DNA from 3 places in the Nocardioides sp. zg-1228 genome. Region 2 is predicted to be linked to each of the others. Evidence: predicted binding sites of a transcription regulator. Region 2 holds the regulator's gene; each other region holds the start of a gene.

Region 1 (7,428 bases), 1.1 Mb from region 2:
GGCAGCGCGATCACGTCGCCGCGGGGGGTGAAGACGTAGACCTGCTGCTGGTTCATCTCGAAGCGCAGCGACTCCAGGAACTCGCCCGGATCCTCCACCTCGCTCTGCCAGTCGAGGAGCTGGCGCAGCCAGGTGAGGTCGTCCTTGTCGCCGAGGCGGTCGGTGTCGACGCCCGCCTTGGAGTTCTCCTTGTACTTCCAGTGCGCGGCGACGCCGTACTCGGCGCGGCGGTGCTGCGCGAACGTGCGGATCTGCACCTCGACCGGCTTGCCCTGCGGGCCGATGACCGTCGTGTGGAGCGACTGGTACATGTTGAACTTCGGCATCGCGACGTAGTCCTTGAACCGCCCCAGCACCGGGTTCCAGCGCGAGTGGATGACGCCGAGCGCGCTGTAGCAGTCGCGGTCCTCGTCGACGAGGATCCGGATGCCGACGAGGTCGTAGATGTCGGAGAAGTCGCGGCCGCCGACGATCATCTTCTGGTAGATCGAGTAGTAGTGCTTGGGCCGGCCGGTCACCTTGGCGTTGATCCGCGCGGCCTTGAGGTCCTGCTCGATCTCCGCGACCACCTCGGCGAGGAACTGGTCGCGCGAGGGGGCCCGCTCGGCCACCATCCGGACGATCTCGTCGTAGATCTTCGGGTGGAGCGTGGCGAACGCCAGGTCCTCCAGCTCCCACTTGAGGGTGTTCATGCCGAGCCGGTGGGCCAGCGGGGCGTAGATGTCGAGGGTCTCGCGGCTCGAGCGCTCCTGCGAGGCCGCCGGGACGTAGCGCAGGGTGCGCATGTTGTGCAGCCGGTCGGCCAGCTTGATGACCAGCACGCGGATGTCGCGCGACATCGCCACGATCATCTTCCGGATGGTCTCGGCCTGCGCCGAGTCGCCGTACTGCACCTTGTCGAGCTTGGTGACACCGTCGACGAGCAGCGCCACCTCGTCGCCGAAGTCGGCGCGCAGCGCGTCGAGGGTGTAGGGCGTGTCCTCGACCGTGTCGTGGAGCAGCGCCGCGACCAGCGTCGGCTCGGTCATGCCGATGTCGGCGAGGATGGTGGTCACCGCGAGCGGGTGGGTGATGTAGGGGTCGCCGCTCTTGCGCATCTGGCCGGTGTGCCACTTGTCGGCCACCGCGTAGGCGCGCTCGAGGAGCGCCAGGTCGGCCTTGGGATGGTTGGCCCGCACGGCCCGGAACAGCGGCTCGAGCACCGGGTTGGAGGACGGCGGCCGGGTGCCGACGCGGGCCAGGCGGGCGCGCATGCCGCGCGCGCTCGGGGACGCCTTCGCGTCGTGCGCCGGTGCCTGCTCCTCTGCCATTGGCCCAGTCTAGTGAGGGTGTCGGCGAGCGATGCGCGGGGACGGGACGGGCACGGTCAGATCGTGAGCAGCGTGGCGATCGGAAGGTCGCCGGTGACCGCGCGCGGGTCGAGGAAGGAGAGCTCCATCAGCACCGACACACCGGTCACCACGCCGCCGGCGGTCTCGACGAGCTCGCGCGTCGCGCGCGCGGTGCCGCCGGTGGCGAGCACGTCGTCGACGAGGAGCACGCGCTCCCCCGGCGCGATGGCGTCCTTGTGCAGCTCGAGGGTGGCCTCGCCGTACTCGAGCGAGTAGGAGACGGCGTGGGCCTCGCGCGGCAGCTTGCCCGCCTTGCGCACCGGGACGAAGCCGACGCCGAGCGCCAGCGCCACCGGGGCCGCGAGGATGAAGCCGCGGGCCTCCATGCCGACGACCTTGTCGACGACCACGCGGCCGCGCTCGTCACGACCGGCGGCCGCCAGCGCGGCGATGACCGCGGAGAACGCCTCGTGGTCGGCCAGGACGGGGGTGATGTCCTTGAAGGTCACCCCTTCCTCGGGCCAGTCCGCGACGTCGACGACGAGGCGCTCGAGCGCCTCCTTCGCCGTACGACGATCAGGCATCGTCGCGGGGGTCGGCGTCGGGCTGCTGCAGCGGCTCGTCGACCTTGGCGATCGCCGCGCGCACGACCTCGATCTGGGTGCCCGGGGCGATCTCGAGCCGGGCGCGGTCGTCGGTGAGCGAGACCACGGTGCCGAAGATGCCGGAGGACGTCATCACGCGCTGGCCGACCTCGATGCTCTGCTGCAGGCGCAGGACCTCCTTCTGGCGGCGCTGCTGCGGGCGGATCACCATGAACCAGAAGAGGGCCACGATGGCGACCAGGGGCAGAAGGGCAGCGACATCGTTCACGGTGGGGGTCTCCTCGGGGGGTCGGGTGCGTGAGCGCGTGGGAGTCTACGCGGGTCGCCCGGCGAGCTCACACGTCGTCGAAGAGGCCGGAGTCGAGGCCGGAGTCGAGGCCGGAGTCGAGGCCGGAGTCGAGGGTGGAGTCGACGGTCGGGACGGCGGGCGGGGTGAGGCCGAGGTGCTGCCACGCGGCGGGCGTCGCGACCCGCCCTCGGGGGGTGCGGGCGAGCATGCCCAGCCGGACGAGGAAGGGCTCGGCCACCTCCTCGACGGTCTCGCGCTCCTCGCCGACCGCGACCGCGAGGGTGGAGACCCCCACCGGTCCCCCGCCGAACCGGCGGCAGAGCACGTCGAGCACGGCCCGGTCGAGCCGGTCGAGGCCGGACTCGTCGACCTCGAAGAGGTCGAGGGCCGCGTGGGCGACGGGCAGGCTCAGCACCCCGTCGGCCCGCACCTGGGCGTAGTCGCGGACCCGGCGCAGCAGGCGGTTGGCGATGCGGGGGGTGCCGCGCGAGCGTGACGCGATCTCGCTGGAGCCCTCGGGTGTGACGTGCACGCCGAGCAGCCCCGCGGAGCGGTGCACGATCCGGTCGAGCTCGTGGGGCTCGTAGAACTCGAGGTGGGCGGTGAAGCCGAACCGGTCGCGCAGGGGCCCCGGCAGCAGGCCGGCGCGGGTGGTGGCGCCGACGAGGGTGAACGGCGGGATCTCGAGCGGGATCGCGGTCGCACCCGGCCCCTTGCCGATGACGACGTCGACCCGGAAGTCCTCCATCGCCATGTAGAGCATCTCCTCGGCCGGGCGCGACATCCGGTGGATCTCGTCGACGAAGAGCACGTCGCCCTCGTTGAGCCCCGAGAGGATCGCCGCGAGGTCGCCGGCGTGGGTGATCGCCGGCCCGCTGGTGAGCCGCAGCGGCGTGCTCATCTCGGCGGCGATGATCATCGCGAGCGTGGTCTTGCCGAGCCCTGGCGGGCCGGACAGCAGCACGTGGTCGGGCGCCCGGCCGCGGCGGCGGGCGGCCTCGAGGACCAGCCCGAGCTGGTCGCGCACCCGCGCCTGCCCGACGACCTCGTCGAGCGTGCGGGGCCGCAGGGCCGCCTCCACCGCGCGCTCGTCGCCGTCGGCGTCGGCGTCGGTGAGCCGCTGGAGGTGGCCCAGCTCGGCGTCGGTGAGCCGGAGCTCGTCGTTGAGGTCGCCGTGGAGGTCCTCGTCGGTGTCGTCCCAGTTCATCGGCTCAGGCCTTGCTCAGCGTGCGGAGCGCGGCGCGCAGCAGCGCGCCGACGTCGGGCTGGTCGCCGGCCTCGGGAGCCACGGCGTCGACCGCCTTCTCCGACTCCTTGGCCGACCAGCCGAGGCCGACGAGGCCCTGCTGGACCTGGTCGCGCCAGGCCTCCGTGGGCGGGGACGCCGCGGCCGGGTGGTGGGCCCCGACGGGAGGACCGATGCGGTCCTTGAGCTCGAGGATGATGCGCTGGGCGCCCTTCTGCCCGATGCCGGGGACCCGGGTGAGCGCCTTGACGTCCTCGGTGGTCACGGCCCGGCGCACCTCGTCGGGGCTCATCACGGCCACGATGGCCTGGGCGACCTTGGGCCCGACCCCCGAGGCGGTCTGGACGATCTCGAAGACCTGCTTCTCGTCGTCGTCGAGGAAGCCGAAGATCGTCAGGCTGTCCTCGCGGACGACCATGCTCGTGGGCAGCGTCGCGGGGCGCCCGACCCGCAGCGTCGCCAGCGTGCCGGGGGTGCACATCAGCTCGAGCCCCACGCCACCGACCTCGAGGACGGCGCTGGACAAGGTGACGGCGGCGACCTCGCCGCGGACGAAGGCGATCATCGGGTCCTCACGTGGGTGGTGCTCGGTGGGGTGCTGGTCGGGCTGGGGCGCCGCGGGGCTCGTTGCTGCGCCCGGGCCTGGGCGGCGGCGGCCTCGAGCCGGGTGCTGGCCGAGCCCCGCCAGACGTGGGTGATGGCCAGCGCGAGCGCGTCGGCGGCATCGGCCGGCTTGGGCAGCTCGGCCAGCCGGAGGATCCGCACCACCATCGCGCCCACCTGGGCCTTGTCGGCTCGGCCGTTGCCGGAGACGGCCGCCTTGACCTCGCTCGGGGTGTGCATCGCGATGGGCAGGCCGCGCCGGGCGGCGACGACGAGCGCGATGCCGCTGGCCTGGGCGGTGCCCATGATGGTGCTGGAGTCGGAGCGGGCGAAGACCCGCTCCACGGCGACGGCGTCGGGCCGGTGCTCCTCGATCCAGGCGTCGAGGCCCTTCTCGATGGTGACCAGCCGCTCGGCGATCGGCAGGGAGGAGCTGGTGCGGACCACCCCGACGTCGACCAGCGTCAGCGGCCGGCCGACGCTGCCGTCGACCACCCCGACGCCGCAGCGGGTGAGGCCGGGGTCGATGCCGAGCACGCGCACGAAGCTCCCCTTCCGCCGTCGGTCCGGCCACGTCGTCCGAACATGTGTTCGTGCGACCACGCTAACCCGCGGCGGCCGCGGGTCGTCGTACGACACGCGGCACGGCGCGGGGCTCAGGCGTCGGCGGTCTCGAGCTCGGCCATCACCTCGGCGGGGATGTCGACGTTGGTGAAGACGTCCTGCACGTCGTCGAGGTCCTCGAGCGCGTCGACGAGCCGCAGCACCTTGGTCGCCCCGTCGGCGTCGACGGGGATCTCGAGGCTGGGCACGAACTCCACGTCGGCGGAGTCGTAGTCGATGCCGGCGTCCTGCAGCGCCGTGCGGACCGCGACGACGTCGGTCGCCTCGCTCTGCACCTGGAACGCCTCGTCGAGGTCGTTGACCTCCTCCGCGCCCGCGTCGAGGGTCGCCTCGAGGACGTCGTCCTCGCTCACCTCGCGGTCGTCCTGCGACTTGGGCACCGTCACGACGCCCTTGCGGGTGAACAGCCGCGAGACCGACCCGGGGTCGGCCATGGTGCCGCCGTTGCGGGTGACCGCGGTGCGGACCTCCATCGCGGCGCGGTTCTTGTTGTCGGTGAGGCACTCGACGAGGAAGGCGACGCCCTGCGGGCCGTAGACCTCGTAGGAGATGCCCTGGTAGTCGACCCCGCCCGACTCGGCGCCCGAGCCGCGCTTGACCGCGGAGTCGATGTTCTTGTTGGGGACCGAGCTCTTCTTCGCCTTCTGGATGGCGTCGTAGAGGGTCGGGTTGCCGGCGGGGTCGCCGCCGCCCTGCTTCGCCGCGACCTCGATGTTCTTGATCAGCTTGGCGAAGAGCTTGCCGCGCTTGGCGTCGATCGCGGCCTTCTTGTGCTTGGTCGTTGCCCACTTGGAGTGGCCTGACATGAGTCCCTCTATCCGTCGCTCGAGCCTGGGCGGTCGTCAGGCCGAGCGCACCAGGTCCACGAACATGCCGTGCACCCGGCCGTCGCCGCCGACCTCTGGGTGGAACGAGGTCGCCATCAGGGGGCCTTGACGGACCGCGACGATCCTACCCGCGGCCGGGCCGTCCTCCACCCGCCCCAGCACCTCGACGTCCTCGTCGACCGCCTCGACCCACGGCGCGCGGATGAAGATCGCCCGCACCGGGTCCGCCAGCCCGTCGAGGTGGAGGTCCTCCTCGAAGGAGTCGACCTGGCGACCGAAGGCGTTGCGGCGCACGGTGATGTGCAGCCCGCCGACGCTCTCCTGGCCTGCTGCCCCGTCCTCGATGCGGTCGGCGAGCAGGATCATCCCGGCGCAGGTCCCGAAGGTGGGCAGCCCTCCGCGGACGGCGTCGCGCAGCGGCTCGAGCAGCTCGAAGATCCTCGCGAGCTTGACCATCGTCGTGGACTCCCCGCCCGGGATCACGAGGCCGTCGCAGGCGGCGAGCTCGACCCGACGGCGTACCGCGAGCGGCTCCGCGCCCGCGGCCCGCAGCACCTCGAGATGCTCGCGCACGTCGCCCTGCAGGGCCAGCACGCCGATGGTCGGGTCCACGAGCGCCGATCCTAGGTCGCGGTGACGCCGCCCGCCCGTTGGGGCACACTCGCCCCATGGGCGGCGGGTGGGAGCAGGTTCCGGAGGCGCGAGTCCCCGCGCCCCTCGCGCCGCACGTCACGTCGATGTACGGCTACGCGGCGAGCGGGCTGGCGCCGGGCGTGCACCGCGGGCTCCCGTCGGCCGAGCTCACGATGGTGCTGAGCCTCGACGAGCCGCTGCGCACCGCACCCACGGCCGAGGACTGGGGCGCCGGGGTGCGCGACGCGCAGTGGGTCAGCCTCGGCGGGCTGCACACCCGTCCGGCGATGGTCGAGCAGCCCGGCCGGTGGGCCGGCGTCCAGCTCACCCTCGACCCCGTGGGTGTGCGACGGTTGCTGGGCGTCCCCGCGGCCGAGCTGCCCGTGGGCAGCTGGGACGCGCGCGACCTGTTCGGCGCCGAGGTCGACCGGGTGGTCGAGGAGATGCACGCGGCGCCCGACTGGAACGGGCGGTATGCCGCGGTCGCCGGCTTCCTGTCGCGCCGCATCCGCCGCACGCAGCGCGGCGCGGAGCCGCGCGACGCGTCCGCGGAGGTCCGCGAGGCGTGGCGGCTGCTCACCCGGCGGCGCCACCTCGCGGTGTCCGACGTGGCCGACGCCGTCGGCTACAGCCGCCGGCGGCTCCACCAGCTGATCACGGCCGAGACGGGCCACGGCCCGAAGACCGTCCAGCGGCTCGCCCGCTTCGACGTCGCCCGGCGCGCGGTGGTCGCGGCCGGCGCGTCGGGCTCGTCGCTCGCCCAGGTCGCCGCCCGCACCGGCTACTACGACCAGTCGCACCTCGTGCGCGACTTCAGGGAGTTCGCGGGCCTCGGGCCGTCGGCGTGGCTCACCGCGGAGTTCCCAAATATCCAAGGCGCCCCGCCCGGCGTCGCGGCAGCATCGTCGCCATGAGCCACCAGCACCCACCCACCGTCTGGCCCGCCCTGCAGGCCCACGACCCCGATGTCGTCATCCGCGCGCTCGTCGCCCTCGGGTTCGAGGAGACCGCGGCCTACCGCGACGAGGCGGGCATCGTCCAGCACACCCAGCTCGACTGGCCCGAGGGAGGCGGCGTGATGCTCGGCTGCCACAAGCCCGACGGCCCGTTCACGCAGCAGCCCGGCACCAGCGCGGCGTACGTCGTCGCGCCGGACGTCGACGCCGTGCACCGGCGCGCCGCCGAGGCGGGCCTCGAGCCCAGCGAGATCGTCGAGCAGGACTACGGCAGCCGTGAGTTCCGGGTCACCGACGCGGAGGGCAACCAGTGG
Region 2 (7,428 bases):
TCCCGTCGTGCCGCCGAGACCGCCGCCGAGGCCGTGCGCGCGCGGCTGCCCCACCTCACGACGCTCGCCCAGGGCGACGCCCAGCTGCCCGAGCTCGCCAAGCAGTTCGTCGACGACCCCCACACGATCCTGTTCGGCACGCTGTCGCTGTGGCAGGGCCTCGACGTGCCGGGCGACACCTGCCAGCTGGTGATCATCGACCGCATCCCCTTCCCGCGCCCCGACGACCCGCTCATGTCGGCGCGCCAGCGGGCCGCCGACCAGGCCGGGGGCAACGGCTTCATGCAGGTCGCCGCCACCCACGCCGCGCTGCTCCTCGCGCAGGGCGCCGGGCGGTTGATCCGCACCACGTCCGACCGCGGGGTGGTCGCCGTGCTCGACCCGCGCCTGGAGACCGCGCGCTACGGCCGGTTCCTCAAGGCCTCCCTGCCGCCGATGTGGTCGACCACCGATCCCGCGCTCGTGCGGCAGGCGCTCAAGCGGCTCGGGCAGTCCTAGGCCCCTGGTCCCGCTTGTTGCGGTTTGCCGTCAGGACGGTCGGTCGACCCTTGACGCGGGCACCCATGTCGGCAGTTCGGCCGGGGACGGGCCACCGTCACGCTCGGCACCGGGGTGCCGGGCATGCGAACTGCCTTCATGGTGGTCGCCGCCCAGGGGGTTCAGGCCGGCGGCTCGTAGCCGAACACCTGGTAGTCGCGGGCGTACATCCGCCCGACCAGCTCGCCCAGCTCGGGCGACACCCGCCGGTCGCGGCCACCCGGCGCCGTCTGGTTCTTCGGCGCGGTCGGCACCGCCGGGGCGCCGATGCGCTCGCACACCTCGGCGAAGTCGCGGTCGAACGTCTCGAGCCGGCCGACGAAGTCGACCCGGTTGAGGTCGATCATCCGGCTCTGCAGCGTCAGGTGCTGGTCGGTGCCCGGGACGGCCGCCAGGTCGTGGCCCGCGGTCCAGCGGGCGAACTCCTCGATCGCCTGCATCCGCGCGAGGGTGGCCGGGTCGAAGCCGTAGTAGTTGTGGTCGACGACCTTGTCCTGCCACGCCGAGACGAAGCGGTCGAGCGGGTCACGCACGAAGGCGAAGGTGAAGTAGTCGGCGAAGCTGGCCAGGGGATAGCGCACCCGCATCGCGTGGTCGACGTCCATGCTCACGCCGTGGGTCTCGCAGTGGTGGCGGATCGTGCGGGTGGCGACCTTGGCCACGCGATACCAGACGAACCGGTGGCTGTGGCTGATGGTGAGGTTGTACGCGAGCGGGCTGAGCCACGCGGACGCCTCGGCCGCGCCCGCCAGCCGCTCGACCTCCTCCTGCGCCTCCGGCGTCAACCGCCGCCGGTTCCCCGCGCGGGTGCGGAAGAGCCCCGGAGGGGGAGGGTGGGGGCCGGAGGATGACATCGGCGCGAGGCTACACCGGCGCCGCGCCCTGCCCGGGCGCGCTCAGCCGAGCGGGATGCGCCCGCGCAGCGACTCCGGGTCGGCCACCGGCTGCTTCGCCGTCTCGGCGATCACCTCGCGGGCCCGGTCGACGCTGTCCCAGACGTTCCACAGCAGCACGCCGCGCACCAGCCCGGACCGGAGGTAGTAGACGACGCCGGTGCCGATCTCGCCGTCCTTCCAGTCCTCCACCAGGTCGAGGTCGCTGCTGGTCTCGCCGACGGCCTCGTAGCCGAAGTCCAGGATGTCGGACCAGAAGAAGGGCGTGTAGCCGTACGCCTCGTCGGCGCCCGCCATCGCCCTGCCGGCGTGCTCGCCGGACTTCTCGGCCTGGTCGACGTGCTCGACGCGTCGGCGCCCCAGCAGCGCGTCGGGGTAGGACGCCACGTCGCCGGCGGCGTAGACGTCGGGGTCGCTCGTGCGCAGGTGCTCGTCGACCACGACGCCGTCCTCGACCTCGAGGCCGGCGGACTCGGCGAGGCCGGTGCGCGGCAGCACCCCGACTCCGATGACGGCCGCGTCGGCCGCGACGTCGGTGCCGTCGGCGAGGCGGATGCGGACGCCGCCGTCGTGCTCGGTGCCGCGCTCGACCGAGCCGTGCACGAGCCGCACGCCGCGGTCGGCGAGCGCCTTGGTCACCGTGGCCGCCAGCGCGGTCGGGAACATCTGCTCCTGCACGTCCTCGCGGTCGAGCACGAGCGTCACCTCGACGCCGTTCTGCACCAGGGCGGAGGTGATCTCCGAGCCGATGTAGCCGCCACCGACGACGACGACGTGGCTGCCCTCGGTCGCGATCGTCCGCAGCCGCTGGTAGTCGGCGGCGGTGCGGTAGTAGACGACCCGCGGGCCCGGGTCGACGGGGAGCTGGCGGGGCTCGGCACCGGTGGCCAGCAGCAGCTTGCCGTAGCCGACGGTGCTCCCGTCGGCGAGGCGTACGACATGGGCGCCGGGGTCGATCTCCGTCACGGTCGTGTCGGTGGTCAGGTCGACCGCGTCGTCGTCGTCGAGGTCGCCGGCCAGCGACGCCCCCTCGAGCGTCTCGTCGTCCTTGAGCCAGAGGTCCTTCGAGAGCACGGGCCGGTAGACCGGCTTGTCCGGCTCGGAGCCGATGACGGCGACGCGGCCGCCCTGGTCACGCGTGCGGATGCCCTTCACGGCGCTCGCCGCAGCGACCCCCGCGCCGACGATGACGTAGTCATAGGACTGCTCGAGGTGGCTCATGGAGCCATCGTGCCCGCCGGACCCTGAGGTGCACCGGTCCGTGTCAGGACGCGTGCCGGTGGTAGACCTTGTTGGCGATCCGCCAGACGCCGTCGACCCGCACCAGGACGAACATGTCGGTGAAGACGGACTCCCCGTGGCGCAGCGTCATGGTCGCCGTGGCGACGGTCCCTTCGACGCACACCTGGTCGACGGTCCTGCTCCGGTCCGCCTCGTCGGGCGCCGGCGTGCCGTCGAACAACGCGCAGTAGTCGTCCATCGACCAGGAGGTGAAGGTGCCCTCACGCAGCCCTTCGACGTGCGCGGTGGGGAGGAACGCGGTGCGGAACCACGACGGGTCCCCCGTAGCGTGCCCGCGGGCATAGGCGTGTAGCGGCGCCCGCACGTCGTCGATGCCGGTCACGACGTGGCCGTCCGGGTGGAGGCGGACAGCGCCACGGCCGACACGTCGTCGGCTCCGGTCAACCGACCCGTCGTGACGAGGCGGGAGAGCCGGTCGAGCGGGGCCGAGGGTCCTCCCGCAGCTGCGAGGAGCCCGAGGTCCTTGACGAGCGCGTCGACGGTGAAGTGCGCGGTCTGGTCGGGGCGCTCGAGGCGAGGGCGGAGCGATCCCACGGTGTCGCCGAGCCGCCCGAGGGCCAGCACGTCGAGCGCCGCGGTGAGCGGGAGCCCCAGCGCCGCTGCGCCGGCCAGGCAGTCGCGCACGGAGAGCAGCGCGGCGGCCAGCGACGCGTTGGCGACCAGCTTGGCGGCCGCGGCCTCGCGCGGGGTGGCGAACCGGCTCACGCCGCCCAGCACCGGTGTCAGTGCCTTGACCGCTTCCTCGACGTCGGCAGCCGGTCCGCCCGCCAGGAGGCGCAGGGTGCGGGCCCGGACCGCCGGCACGGAGCCGACGACGGGCGCGTGGACGTATCGGCCGCCCGCCGAGGACACGATCGACGCCAGCGCGTCGGCCTCGTCGACTCCGACCGTGCTCGTGACGACGACCAGTCGCCCGGCGAGGTGCTCGGCGACCTGGGCGAGCACCGCGCGACAGGCAGGCCCGTCGTAGACGGCGAGCACGACCGGCCCCGGGCGCGCCAACGCCTCCGGGGCCGTGCCGGCCGTCCCGCCGCCGCCTCTGCTCCACGACGCGACCCGTGCGCCCGCGGACGCAAGGGTCTCTGCCATCGCCCGGCCCATCCGCCCGAGCCCCAGCACCACCACGTGTTCGTTCATGCCTACGACCATGGAACCGGCAGCGGCCTGCGACAAGCGCAGGTGTCGCATCGCTCCATGCGGTCTGCGCATACTTCTCTGCATGGCGTTGACGGCGTGGCGGACCTTCGTGGCGGTGTGCGAGGCCGGCTCCTTCACGGCCGCGGCCGAGGAGCTCGGCTACACCCAGTCGGCGATCTCGCGCCAGGTGGCGAGCCTGGAGCACGACCTCGGCGAGGCCCTGCTCGAGCGCCTGCCGCGCGGGGTCCGGCCGACGGCCGCAGGGCAAGCGCTGCTGCCGCACGCGCGCCTGCTGGTGGGTGAGGCGGCCCGGGCGAGGGACGCCGTACGTCGCGCCCGCGCTGGCGACGCGGTGCCGCTCACCCTCGGCGCCGTGCCCTCCGCCTCCGTGGACCTCGTGCCCCGCACGCTGCGGTCGCTCCCGGCCGAGGGTCCGCGGGTGGCGCTGCGCTCGGACGGCTCGGCCCGGCTGCACGAGCGGGTGCGCACGGGCGACGTGGACGTCGCGGTGGTCACCGACTATCCACCCGGCCTGCCCACGGACCCCGAGGTGCGACGTACGAGACTGCTCGAGGACGAGATGTGCGTCGTCCTGGCCGCGGGGCACGCCCTGGCCGCCGGCCGCCGGCGCGTGCGGCTCACGTCGTTCGCCGACGAGATCTGGGCCGAGGACCACCCCGGCTCGGGCAGCCTGCTCGAGCGGGCCGCGGGCCGGGTCGGGTTCGAGCCCAGGGTCGAGCTGGTGGCGGGCGACCTGCTCGGCAAGGTGGCACTCGTCGCGGCCGGGCTCGCCGTCGCCCTCGTGCCGGCGATGCTGGTGCCGGGCCTGCCGGCGGGCGTCGCCGTACGCCGTCTGGTCGCGCCACCGACCCGCACCGTCTACGCGCTGAGCCGCGAGCGTCGTCCGCGGCCCGGCGTGCAGGAGCTGACGGCGGCGCTGGTCGCCGCCGCGTCCGGCTCCGCGCGGTAGGTCAGAGGCTGCGCAGGACCGCCGTCACCACGCCGAGGATCGTCGCGTCGTCGCCGGGGATCGGGTCGTAGGCGTCGTTGTGGGGGAGCAGCCACACGTGGCCGTCCTTGCGCTGGAACGTCTTGACGGTCGCCTCGCCGTCGATCAGCGCGGCGACGATCTGGCCGTTGGTGGCGGTCTGCTCCTGGCGGATCACGACGTAGTCGCCGTTGCAGATCGCCGCGTCGACCATCGAGTCGCCGGAGACCTCGAGGAGGAAGAGGGTGCCGTCGCCGACGAGCTGCTTGGGCAGCGGGAAGACGTCGGTGACCTGCTCCTCGGCGAGGATCGGGCCACCGGCGGCGATGCGGCCGACGACCGGGATGTTGATCGCCGTCGGCATCGCGTCGCCGATGCCGGTCTCGTCGATCGAGGTCTCCTCGCCGCTCGACATGCTGCGACGGGCGGCCATCACCTCGGGGAGGAACACCTCGAGGGCGCGGGGACGGTTGGGGTCGCGCTTGAGGAAGCCCTTGCCCTCGAGCACGCGCAGCTGGTGGGCGACGCTCGAGGACGACGTGAGGCCGACGGCCTGGCCGATCTCGCGCATCGACGGCGGGTAGCCCTTGGTCTCGATGGAGTCCTTGATCGTGGCGAGCACCCGCTGCTGGCGCGGGGTCAGGCCGGTGGCGTCCGGGGGTCCGTCGGGCATCTCGATGACGTTCTTGTCGTCCTGCTTGGCCATGCGTCCTCCAGTGCGGTTGCCCCCTCCGTCCACGGCTGGTCAGGGAGGAGCTGGTGCGCCCACCGTAGACCGCCCGGCAGGTCAGGATCAAACACCTGTTCGAAGCCGCGTGTCGCTAGGGTCCCGCCATGACGACACGCTCCTCGACACCCTCCTCGACCGGGACCCCCACCGTGAGCGTCGTGACGGGTGGTGCGCGTGGGATCGGTCGCGGCATCGCCGAGCTGATGATCGCCCGCGGCCACCGGGTCCTGATCGGCGACCTCGACGGCGCCGCGGCGACCGCCACCGCCGACGAGATCGGCGCGGTCGCCGGCCTGGCCCAGGACGTACGCGACCCTGCGTCGCACCGGCTCGTGGCGGAGGAGGCGGCTCGCCACGGCGAGCTGACCGCGTGGTTCAACAACGCCGGCGTCGGCGACGACGGCACGCTCGCCGAGCTGGCGGAGGAGCAGGTGCGCCGCTTGGTCGAGGTCAACCTGCTCGGCACGATGTGGGGCACCCGCGCGGCGCTCGCGGCGTTCGGCCCAGCGGGTGGCGACGTCGTCAACGTGGCCTCGCTCGCCGGCCTCGGCCCGGTGCCGGGATACAGCGTGTACGCGGCCACGAAGGCCGCGGTCGTCTCGCTGTCGACGTCCGTCAACGCCGAGTCGCCGCGCGGGGTGCGGGTCCACGCCCTGTGCCCCGACGGGGTCGACACCGCGATGCTCGCCGCGCAGGACCCCGACGGCCTGGGGTCGCAGCTGGTCTACTCGGGAGGCCCGATCCTGGCCGTGGCGGACGTCGCGGCGGCCGCGGTCGAGCTCGTCGGGTCGAGCCGGGTGGTGCGTGCCGTGCCGGGGTGGCGCGGGGGAGTCGTGCGCGGCTCGGCGCTGGCTCCCGGGCTGATGCAGCACGCGGCCGGGCTCTTCGCCGCGCAGGGCCGGCGCGCCATGAAGCGCCGCTGACGTCTCCACCTGGGGAAGCCCCGAACATTTGTTCGACGAGGTGCTTGCGTCGTTCGAACACGTGCTCTACCGTCGTACACATGTTCGATCGAACGTCTGATCGACCACCGGTGGCCGAGGCCACTGTCGGTGGGTCCGACTAGACATTCGCTCGACAGAGACGACCGGCTGATTCTTCCCCAGGAGGCCACCATGAGCACCCTCAGCCTTTCCCCCGCTTTCGCCCCGGCTGCTGCCCAGCGCCGCTCCACCGTGCGGCTGACCCGCCGTGGCCGGCTCGTGGTCTTCCTGACCTCGCTGTTCCTCGCCCTCGCCGTGGCATTCGTCCTCGCCGGCGGCGCGGTCGGCACCGGCGAGGCCGGCCAGCCCGCCCCGACCCAGATCGTCCAGGTGGCGCCCGGCGACACCCTGTGGGGGATCGCCAGCGACATCGCCACCGACGGCGACGTCCGCGCGGTGATGACCGAGATCGAGCGGCTCAACGCCCTCGAGTCCGCCGGCCTCGCGGCCGGCCAGAAGCTCCGCGTCCCGGTCGTCTCCGACTGACGCGCGAGGCCTCCATCAGCCGCTTCGACCCCGGCTGGTGGACCAGGGGAAGGCGAGGGGCGGGCCCACGGGCCCGCCCCTCGGCGCATTCCCATCCCGGCCCCGCTGGGGCGTCGTCCACAGGTTTCGTCGCCGGGGTGGTTGCGGGGGCGCGGGAATGGGTAGTTTCAGCGTGCTGATGTCGTTCTCGGGAGGCACTTCATGCACCTGCGCCGCGCACTCGCCCTCACCCTCGCCGTCCCGCTCCTCGTGGCCGGGTGCTCCGACGAACCCGCCCCCGAGCCCAAGATCCCCGATCCCACTAGCTCCTCGCCGACCCCGACGCCGGTGGAGACCGAGACGGCTGAGGTCGAGAGTCCGGAGGACTTCATT
Region 3 (7,428 bases), 1.9 Mb from region 2:
CGGAGAGCGGGGACTGCCAGTGCCGCATCGATGTACGCCGACTGACCGAGCACGCGATGAGCGTCGACTACGAGGCCGTCGGTGTCTCCGGACTCCAGCACGTCGAGCACACCATCGTGACGGCTTCCGCTCTGCACGTCGTCGCCAGTGAGTTCCCCACGGTCGTCACCTTCCGGAGGACGGGCCCCGGACGCTACGTCGCGGACGTCGAGGGACCTGCCATGGAGATCCACCCGGGCTGGGACGGCGCCTCCCTGACATGGGCGTGGCACTGGGCTCCTCCGGGCGAGGAGGCCCGCGAGCAGTCCCGCGCGGTCGCGCGCCAGGTGCGCTGACGCAGGAGCGCGTTCATCGCGCGGCAGACCGTCGTCGTCGCGGTTGCAGGACAGGCTGATCCTGTGGCTGGCCCGTCAGGTGACGGCGGGCGGATGGTTGGGCTTGATCATCGCGCACCGCAGGGAGGCGTCGATCCCTGGGAGCGACGCCTCGTGTGCCATCGCCCGAGCCAGCTCCGGGCCGACGTGGTTGCTTGCAAGGACCCGATAGCCGAGACGGAGGTAGTAGGGGCCGTTCCACGGGACGTCTCTGAAGGTCGTCAACGTGGTGGCAGGAAGCCCGGCGTCGCGACCCCAGGCTTCCACGAACTCGAGCAAGGCCCGACCGATACGTCGACCGGCGTACGCGGGTGCTACCGACACCTGGGCCACGTGCGCGTTCCCGTCGAGCACCTCCGCGGTGATGTACGCCGCGATCTCCGCACCGAACTGCGCCACCCAGACCTGCGCTCGCTCAATGGCCTCGCGCAGATCGCTTCTGTCCGGCACGTCCTCAGCGACCTGTGACATGCCAACGGTGTGGAACAGCTGCCCCGCCTTGACCTCCACATCGACCAGACGCTCCATGTCGGCCTCATGAGCAGGACGAATGGTCGGGACGGTCACGGCTCCCACGCTCCCACACGTCGTGGACGGGCCCTCCACCTCGGGTGACCGGGGCGTCCGCACCTACGTCGGCGCGTACGTCAGGGCGGCCGGCTACAGGGGCGAGGATCAGGTGTTGCCCACGTTCGACCTTCACGGTGGTCCGGGGATGCGGAGTCTGGTGGCCTCCGACGACGTGGAAGGTTCGCTGAGGCTGGGTCTGGTCCCCGGGGCGAGTCGTCCGTGCGGGTCCAGTCAGTCAGCGCGCGAGCCAGATCTCGGTGCTGTCGCAGTAGGACGGGACGACCAGCCCGCCGACCCGACCCGTGGTGCTCCTGTCCACGCCTCCGTCGACGGAGACCTTCTCGCCGACAGCGATCTCGCCAACGCCGGGGAGCTCGATGGTGGTGGGGGCGTCGCTCGTCACCTCGGTGCCGTGCGGCCATACGACGACCGTGTCGCGATACGTAGTGACATCAGTGATGCCCAAGCACCCATCGACGACCGCAAGGGTTCCCTCGAGGCGTGCGTCCATGCCTCCACCAGTTCGTTCGGCAACCAGCACGGTCGCGTCACCGCCGTCGACGGCTCGTGCCCCGCCGCACGCGCTGAGCGAAATCACGACACAGGCAAGAGATACGGCTCTCCCCATCCGCCCGGCGCTCACTGAGGCAGTGTGGCGCACTCGCGCGACGCCTGCAGGGAGGTCGCTTGAAACGCCGGACCCGCCGCGAACCGAGCGCCCGCTCATGCCTGCGGGTTCAGGCGGTCAGCGCAACACCTCGGCTAGTGCTTGTGATGGTGTCTTGAAGCCGAGGGTCTGTCGAGGGCGTTCGTTGAGCTCTTGAGCGATGGCATCGAAGTCGTCTTGGGTCAAGGTGCGGAAGTCGACCCGGCGGGGCAGGTACTGACGCAGAAGTCCGTTGGTGTTCTCGTTGCTGCCACGCTGCCACGGCGACTTCGGATCGCAGAAGTAGACCTGCACACCGGTGGCGACGGTGAACCGCTGGTGTTGGGCCATCTCGTGGCCGAGGTCCCAGGTCAGGGACTTCGTCAGTTGCTGCGGCAGCGTCGTGACTGCGGCAGCCAGCGCATCGGCGACCGCGTCAGCCTTGTGATTGCCACAGGTAGCGCGACCAGCATCAGGAAACCGGGTCGAGCGCTCCACCAAGGTGGCAACGGGGCTCATCCCTTTGCCGAACACCAGGTCGCCTTCCCAGTGGCCGGGTACCGCCCGGTCCTCTACCTCGGCCGGTCGCTCGGAGATGTGCAGCGTGTTGGGCCGGCCGCCACGACCGTCGGGCAACCGAACTCCCTTGGGTCGCCGGATCACCCGCCCGGTGCGCAGGTGAGCGGTCAGTTCTTTGCGCAGCGCGCCGCGGGACTGGACGAACAGGGTGCGGTAGATGCTCTCGTGGGACACGTGCATCTCCGGGTCGTCGGGGTAGGTGGACTTGAGCCAGCCTGCGATCTGCTGGGGTGACCATCGTCGCTGAAGCTTCTCGGCCACGATGCCAGCCAGCACCGGGTTCACAGCCAGCTTGCACGCCTTGGGACGGGTCGCACGCGACCACGCCTCACGATCGGCTCTGGCTGCTCTGTATCGCCTGGGCCCGCCGTTGGTGTTGATCTCTCGGCTAACCGTCGAGGGCGCTCGACCCAATCGAGTCGCGATGGCTCGGATCGACTCCTGGGCCGCCAAGCCCCGAGAGATCTCCTCGCGCTCCGCCATCGACAGGCGACAACGTGATCGACGCCGAGGATCGGGTCTGACCCCACCACAGCGCAGCAGGTAGGTACGCACCGTGCTCGGTGACAGACCCAGTTGCCGAGCTGTCGGCTTCGCTGCCTGCCCCTCACGCAGCCTCGCCCACAGCGCGTCGATCGTCTCTGGCGTCAGCTTCTCGTAGTCACCACGTCCCACCGCAACCTCCTCGAGTTAAGGAAGTGTTGCGCTGACCCCTTGAGAGCACCCCGAGATGCGCGCGTAGAGGGCGCCATGTCCTGAGGTGTTTTCGGAGGTCGCCGCCCACTGAGGGACGGCGCCTCCTGGGGCCTGGCCCGACTCGAACGGTGCCGTCATCCTTGGGTTCAGTGACGCCCAGTACCAGCGCTGGGCGTTGAGCAGGCTGGCCGCTAACGATAAGGCAGGGTGCCAGAGTCGTCATCCGTGATGCACCCGGATCTGGCACCCCTCTGTGTCAAGGAGCGGCTTCGGCGTGGGTCTTCCGGGTGGCTGGGGGTGGGCGTCGACACACCCCCCGGATCGCCCCCTACCTTGGGTCGCGTGACCTTCTGGCAGCTGGCCTTCGACGCGAACGACCCGCGGCGGCTCGCGCAGCAGATCCGGTGCTGCGTCGCCGTGAGGGACGAACCCCGTGAGGTCTCCCGCTCGGCTGCGGACGTCAGCCCGGGCCGTGGGGGTGGGCGAGGTCGTAGGCGCGCGAGACCTTCTGCGGCACGACCAGGCGCCAGGCGTCGACGACGAGCTCGCGGGCCTCGGCAGGGTCCAGCGTCGCAAGGTCGGCGTGGACCCAGTGGAAGCGCAGGTCGGCCTGCGGGGGCAGGTGGAACCTGTGCGGCTCGCTCTCCACGAGTGCGGCGCGCTCCTCCTTGGGGAACCCGAACCCCATCACGCGCTCGTCGAGGGAGAACGCGACGTAGACGATCTGCTTGACCCGGAACTTCAGGCGCCCTCGTACGTAGACCTCGTAGGAACGTTCGAGCTCCGACCCGAGCGCGCGGACGTCGTCGATCACCGCCACTCTCGCACCACCACCGCACCGCCCCTCAGGACGCGGCCGCGGGGATCGCGAGTCGGCCCATCGAGACATCGTCCTCCCTCGTTGACCGGGTGTCACCGGCTCCTGCTCGCCCGATGACCGACCAAGACTGTCCCGCCCGTGCCTCCTATCTGCGTCGATGGAAGCGGAGGTCGCCGTTGGGGAGCCGGTCGACCCGGTGTCCGGCGTCGTGGACGCGGTGATGGTGGTGGGTGCAGAGCAGGAGGCCGTTGGCGAGGTCGGTGGGTCCGCCGTGGTGCCAGGGCTCGAGGTGGTGGGCCTCGCACCAGGTGGCGGGGATCTCGCAGCCCTCGGCACGGCAGGTGCGGTCGCGGACCAGGAGCGCCTTGCGCTGCGCGGGGGTGAAGAGGCGCCGGACACGGCCGAGGTCGATCGGCAGGCCCTCGCCGCCGAGGACCACCGGAAGGATCCTGGCGCTGCACGCCAGGCGGCGCGCCTCGGCGGCGGTGATCCGGTCCCCCGTGAGCTCGTCGCCCGGCACCAGCCCCGAGCCGAGCAGGTCCGCCGTGGCGAGCTCGGCCCTGAGCGACTCCAACGAGATGGTGACGACCACGGTGGTCGCGTCGCCGCCGTGGACCGGCAGCCGACCGGCGTCGAGGGTCTCGAGGAGCTGGATCCACGCCTCGCCCATCCGGCGCGGGTGGGGAAGCCGCTCGGCGACGTCGCCCCCGGCGGGACCAGCCAGTCGCGGGTTGGTCAAGGCCTCCAGGTAGGTCACCCACCGTGTCGCCGCGGCGTCGGGGAGCCGGCCGGAGATGCGGGTCGTGCCGTCGCCGAGCCGACGCATCGTCAGCCGGGTGTGCTCGCGGGCGTGGGCCTCGAGGTCGGCGAGCCGAGCGGCTTCGGCTCGCTCGGCGACCTCGGGCGCGACGACGTCGAGGATGCGGCGCCCGATGCGACCGAGCTCCTTGGGACCGAACTCCCCCGCCCGGTCGACGAGGTGCGCCTCGGCCAGCGACACCGTCTCGGCGTCGACGGCACCGGGCAGCGCGGTGAGCGCACGATCGATCACCCGCGCCTGCGCCAGGCTCGCGGCGCCCTCCCGCATGGCGGCCGCGAGGACCGGCCGGTGGCGGTCCAACGACTCGGCCAGGCGCAGGTCGGACCGCGCGTCCGCGAACGACGTGCGGGTCTGCTGCGCCAGCCAGCCGGCGGCGTCCCGGGCCGCGGTGTCGGCAGCGAGGTCGCCGGCCTCGGCGAGGATCCGCAACCGCAGCTCGGCCAGCTGTCCCTCGGCCCGACCCAGCTCACCCAACGCGCTCGCCTTCTCGGCGGTGGTCATGAACGTCGGGTTGGCCCCGGACACCGACTTGAGGCGCGCGCGGACGTCGCAGGCGGCGGCGATGATCGGGTGCACCACCACGGACCTCCTCCACGTCGACGACGAGCCGATCGCGCACGCGCGCGATCGATCGATGGTCGTCGCTCCTGGAGGCCCGGGTCCCCGGACTATTACGTCACCCTCGCAACTCGCTCCACTCAGCCATGGCCCGGGCGACGCCCTGGAGCCATGGACCTATGGTGCGTCCGATCAGACTACCCGCTCTTGCGCATATTCGCAAGCGTGTTCGATCGCGGACGAGCGGCGCGGAGCCCACCGTCGCGGGGACGGACGCCGCAGCGCCGCACCCGCCCGGGCGTCTCCCCCTCCGCAGGGAGCGGCTGCTGCTCGTACCGCCCGCGGGGCGACCCGCCCCGACCTGAGGTCCCCGCTCGCCGCCCGAGGCAGACACTCGCGCGGGGTGCGCCTATCGTCGCAGGGTGACGGCACGGGTGGCAGAGGTGATGCTGCGGTCCCCGATCGTCCTGGACGGGGAGGCGACGGTGGCCGATGTACAGGAGGTCCTCGCCAGCCCTCACGTCCACATGGTGCTGCTCACCGGCACGGGCCGGGTCGGCGAGCAGCTGCTCGGCACGCTCGTGCGCCGGGACCTCGCCGCCGCCGGGTCCGGGGAGCAGCCCGCGCTCGCGCATGCCGTGCTCGAGGGGCGCACCATCGGCGCCGACCTGCCCGCGGAGCAGGTACGCCGGGCGATGCGCGCCGTGGGCGAGCGGCGCGTCGCCGTGGTCGACCGCCAGGGGCTGCTGGTCGGGCTGCTCTGCCTCAAGCGCCACGGAGGTGGCTTCTGCACCGACGCCGGCGTCGCCTCGCGGCGCGCCGAGCGCACCGACGGCCCCGGCGCTCAGGCCAGCAGGACGTAGGAGCCCAGGGCCACCAGCCACGACACGAACGACCCCAGCAGGAAGTACTCGGTGAGCTGGTGGATCCGGTCCTGGTCGCGCCGCGACGAGAGCTCGGGGAAGCGCAGCAGCCCCTTGGCGGCGACGACCACGCTGGCCGCCGTCACCTGCCCGCCGAGGGCGAGGGCGAGGATGAAGACGCGCTCGAGCGGACCCAGCAGGCGCCCGCCCTTGAGCCGGGTGGGCGGCATCGCGCCGTCGGCCCGCGGGTTGATGGTGCCGGTCGCCTTGAGCACCAGCCGGACCAGCACGTTGCCGGTGGAGAGCTGGATCGCGAACGCGCCGAGAAGCAGCAGGAACCGGTCGGGACCGACGCCGTCGAGATCGCCCACGGCGAGGGAGTCGAGCCACCGGGCCAGCGGGCCGGAGGCCTCCGGCGCCAGCCCGGAGCAGGCGATCGCGCCCACCAGCGCCACCAGGAACACGCCGAGCGGCAGCCGGGCCGCCTTCGGTCCCGGGTGGCCGAAGCCCCACGTGACCGTCAGGCCCCACAGCAGCACCACGACCGCGATGCCCAGGAGCGCCGCCACGTCCCGCCCCGACGTCAGCCCGGCCAGCAGGCCGGTGCACAGCGCCACCAGCGCCCCGACGCACTCGGGCAGGTAGCGCGTGCGGCGCACGGCGTGGATCAGGTCGGTGACCGCGAACCCGATCAGCAGGATCCCGAGCCAGCTCATCGGTCTCCTTCCTCCCGGTCGTCGCCCCCACTGGCGGGCGCGAGCAGGTCGTGGGCCGCGACGATCGCCGCGAGCCCGTCGGCGCGCACCCGCTGCGACACCGCGGACGCGCTGATCCCCAGGGCGTCGGCGACGTCGCGCTGGGTCTCGTGGGACAGCAGACCACGCAGCACCGACACCGAGCGCGCCGACAGGCCGCTGACCCGCTCGTCACGCAGCACCAGCCCGGCGTTGACCAGGGCGGGGTCCGCTCCCCCGGCGGCGCCGTCGGCCACGACGTACGCCGTGCGCAGCCACCGCTGGGCCGGGCTGTGCTCCGCGCTGGCGGCGGCCTCGATCGCCACCCGGGCCGCCCACCACCCGGGTCCGTCCTCGATGCCGGTGTCCGCGTCGAGGACGGTCGTCGCTCCCCAGCCGATGCCGTGGCGCACGTCGTGGTCCGGGAGCAGCCGCGTCCGGACCAGCAGCGTGGCCCGCACGGCCTCCGCGACCGTCGCGAAGGCACCCTGGTACTCGTCCCCGACGGTGACCCACAGCGGCCGGAGCGGGTGCACCAGGTCGTTGACCTCGCCCAGCGCCGACTCGAGGCGCTGGTGGAGGTCGGCGCGGTCGTGGGAGGCTCGAGACCCCACGAGGTCGCCGATCAGCGTCGCGACGGCAGTCCTGGGCACTCCTCGATAATGAAGGTCATTGCTTCATTTGTCCATCGATGAAGCACATCGCTTCATTCCCAGAAGACCCGCTCGACCACGGCGTGGGCGCGGCGGGTGGTGCGCAGGTAGTCGT

Evidence for each region. The regulator LexA, encoded in region 2, represses DNA repair genes until DNA is damaged. The targets are predictions, from matches to a motif close to TCGAACANNTGTTCGA.
Region 1: the regulator LexA is predicted to act here: its motif matches at 4,654-4,669, upstream of ruvC (crossover junction endodeoxyribonuclease RuvC).
Region 3: the regulator LexA is predicted to act here: its motif matches at 5,281-5,296, upstream of JX575_RS07520 (HNH endonuclease signature motif containing protein).

Annotation. Positions count from the first base shown of each region.
Region 1 is NZ_CP070961.1:2,354,475-2,361,902, forward strand. It holds gene JX575_RS11310 (bifunctional (p)ppGpp synthetase/guanosine-3',5'-bis(diphosphate) 3'-pyrophosphohydrolase) at 1-1,310, opposite strand, end outside; gene JX575_RS11315 (adenine phosphoribosyltransferase) at 1,367-1,915, opposite strand; gene yajC (preprotein translocase subunit YajC) at 1,908-2,204, opposite strand; gene ruvB (Holliday junction branch migration DNA helicase RuvB) at 2,272-3,432, opposite strand; gene ruvA (Holliday junction branch migration protein RuvA) at 3,437-4,036, opposite strand; gene ruvC (crossover junction endodeoxyribonuclease RuvC) at 4,033-4,617, opposite strand; gene JX575_RS11340 (YebC/PmpR family DNA-binding transcriptional regulator) at 4,731-5,504, opposite strand; gene pdxT (pyridoxal 5'-phosphate synthase glutaminase subunit PdxT) at 5,541-6,137, opposite strand; gene JX575_RS11350 (AraC family transcriptional regulator) at 6,194-7,072, shown strand; gene JX575_RS11355 (VOC family protein) at 7,069-7,428, shown strand, end outside.
Region 2 is NZ_CP070961.1:3,408,596-3,416,023, reverse strand. It holds gene JX575_RS16430 (ATP-dependent DNA helicase) at 1-498, shown strand, start outside; gene JX575_RS16425 (sulfotransferase family 2 domain-containing protein) at 660-1,391, opposite strand; gene JX575_RS16420 (FAD-dependent oxidoreductase) at 1,434-2,651, opposite strand; gene JX575_RS16415 (nuclear transport factor 2 family protein) at 2,695-3,054, opposite strand; gene JX575_RS16410 (NAD(P)-binding domain-containing protein) at 3,051-3,869, opposite strand; gene JX575_RS16405 (LysR family transcriptional regulator) at 3,952-4,839, shown strand; gene lexA (transcriptional repressor LexA) at 4,841-5,563, opposite strand; gene JX575_RS16395 (SDR family NAD(P)-dependent oxidoreductase) at 5,692-6,510, shown strand; gene JX575_RS16390 (LysM peptidoglycan-binding domain-containing protein) at 6,703-7,056, shown strand; gene JX575_RS16385 (hypothetical protein) at 7,258-7,428, shown strand, end outside.
Region 3 is NZ_CP070961.1:1,557,164-1,564,591, reverse strand. It holds gene JX575_RS07545 (hypothetical protein) at 1-335, shown strand, start outside; gene JX575_RS07540 (GNAT family N-acetyltransferase) at 411-941, opposite strand; gene JX575_RS07535 (hypothetical protein) at 1,180-1,587, opposite strand; gene JX575_RS07530 (IS30 family transposase) at 1,690-2,844, opposite strand; gene JX575_RS07525 (MmcQ/YjbR family DNA-binding protein) at 3,326-3,685, opposite strand; gene JX575_RS07520 (HNH endonuclease signature motif containing protein) at 3,831-5,084, opposite strand; gene JX575_RS07515 (CBS domain-containing protein) at 5,486-5,926, shown strand; gene JX575_RS07510 (hypothetical protein) at 5,908-6,642, opposite strand; gene JX575_RS07505 (SatD family protein) at 6,639-7,313, opposite strand; gene JX575_RS07500 (bifunctional [glutamine synthetase] adenylyltransferase/[glutamine synthetase]-adenylyl-L-tyrosine phosphorylase) at 7,367-7,428, opposite strand, start outside.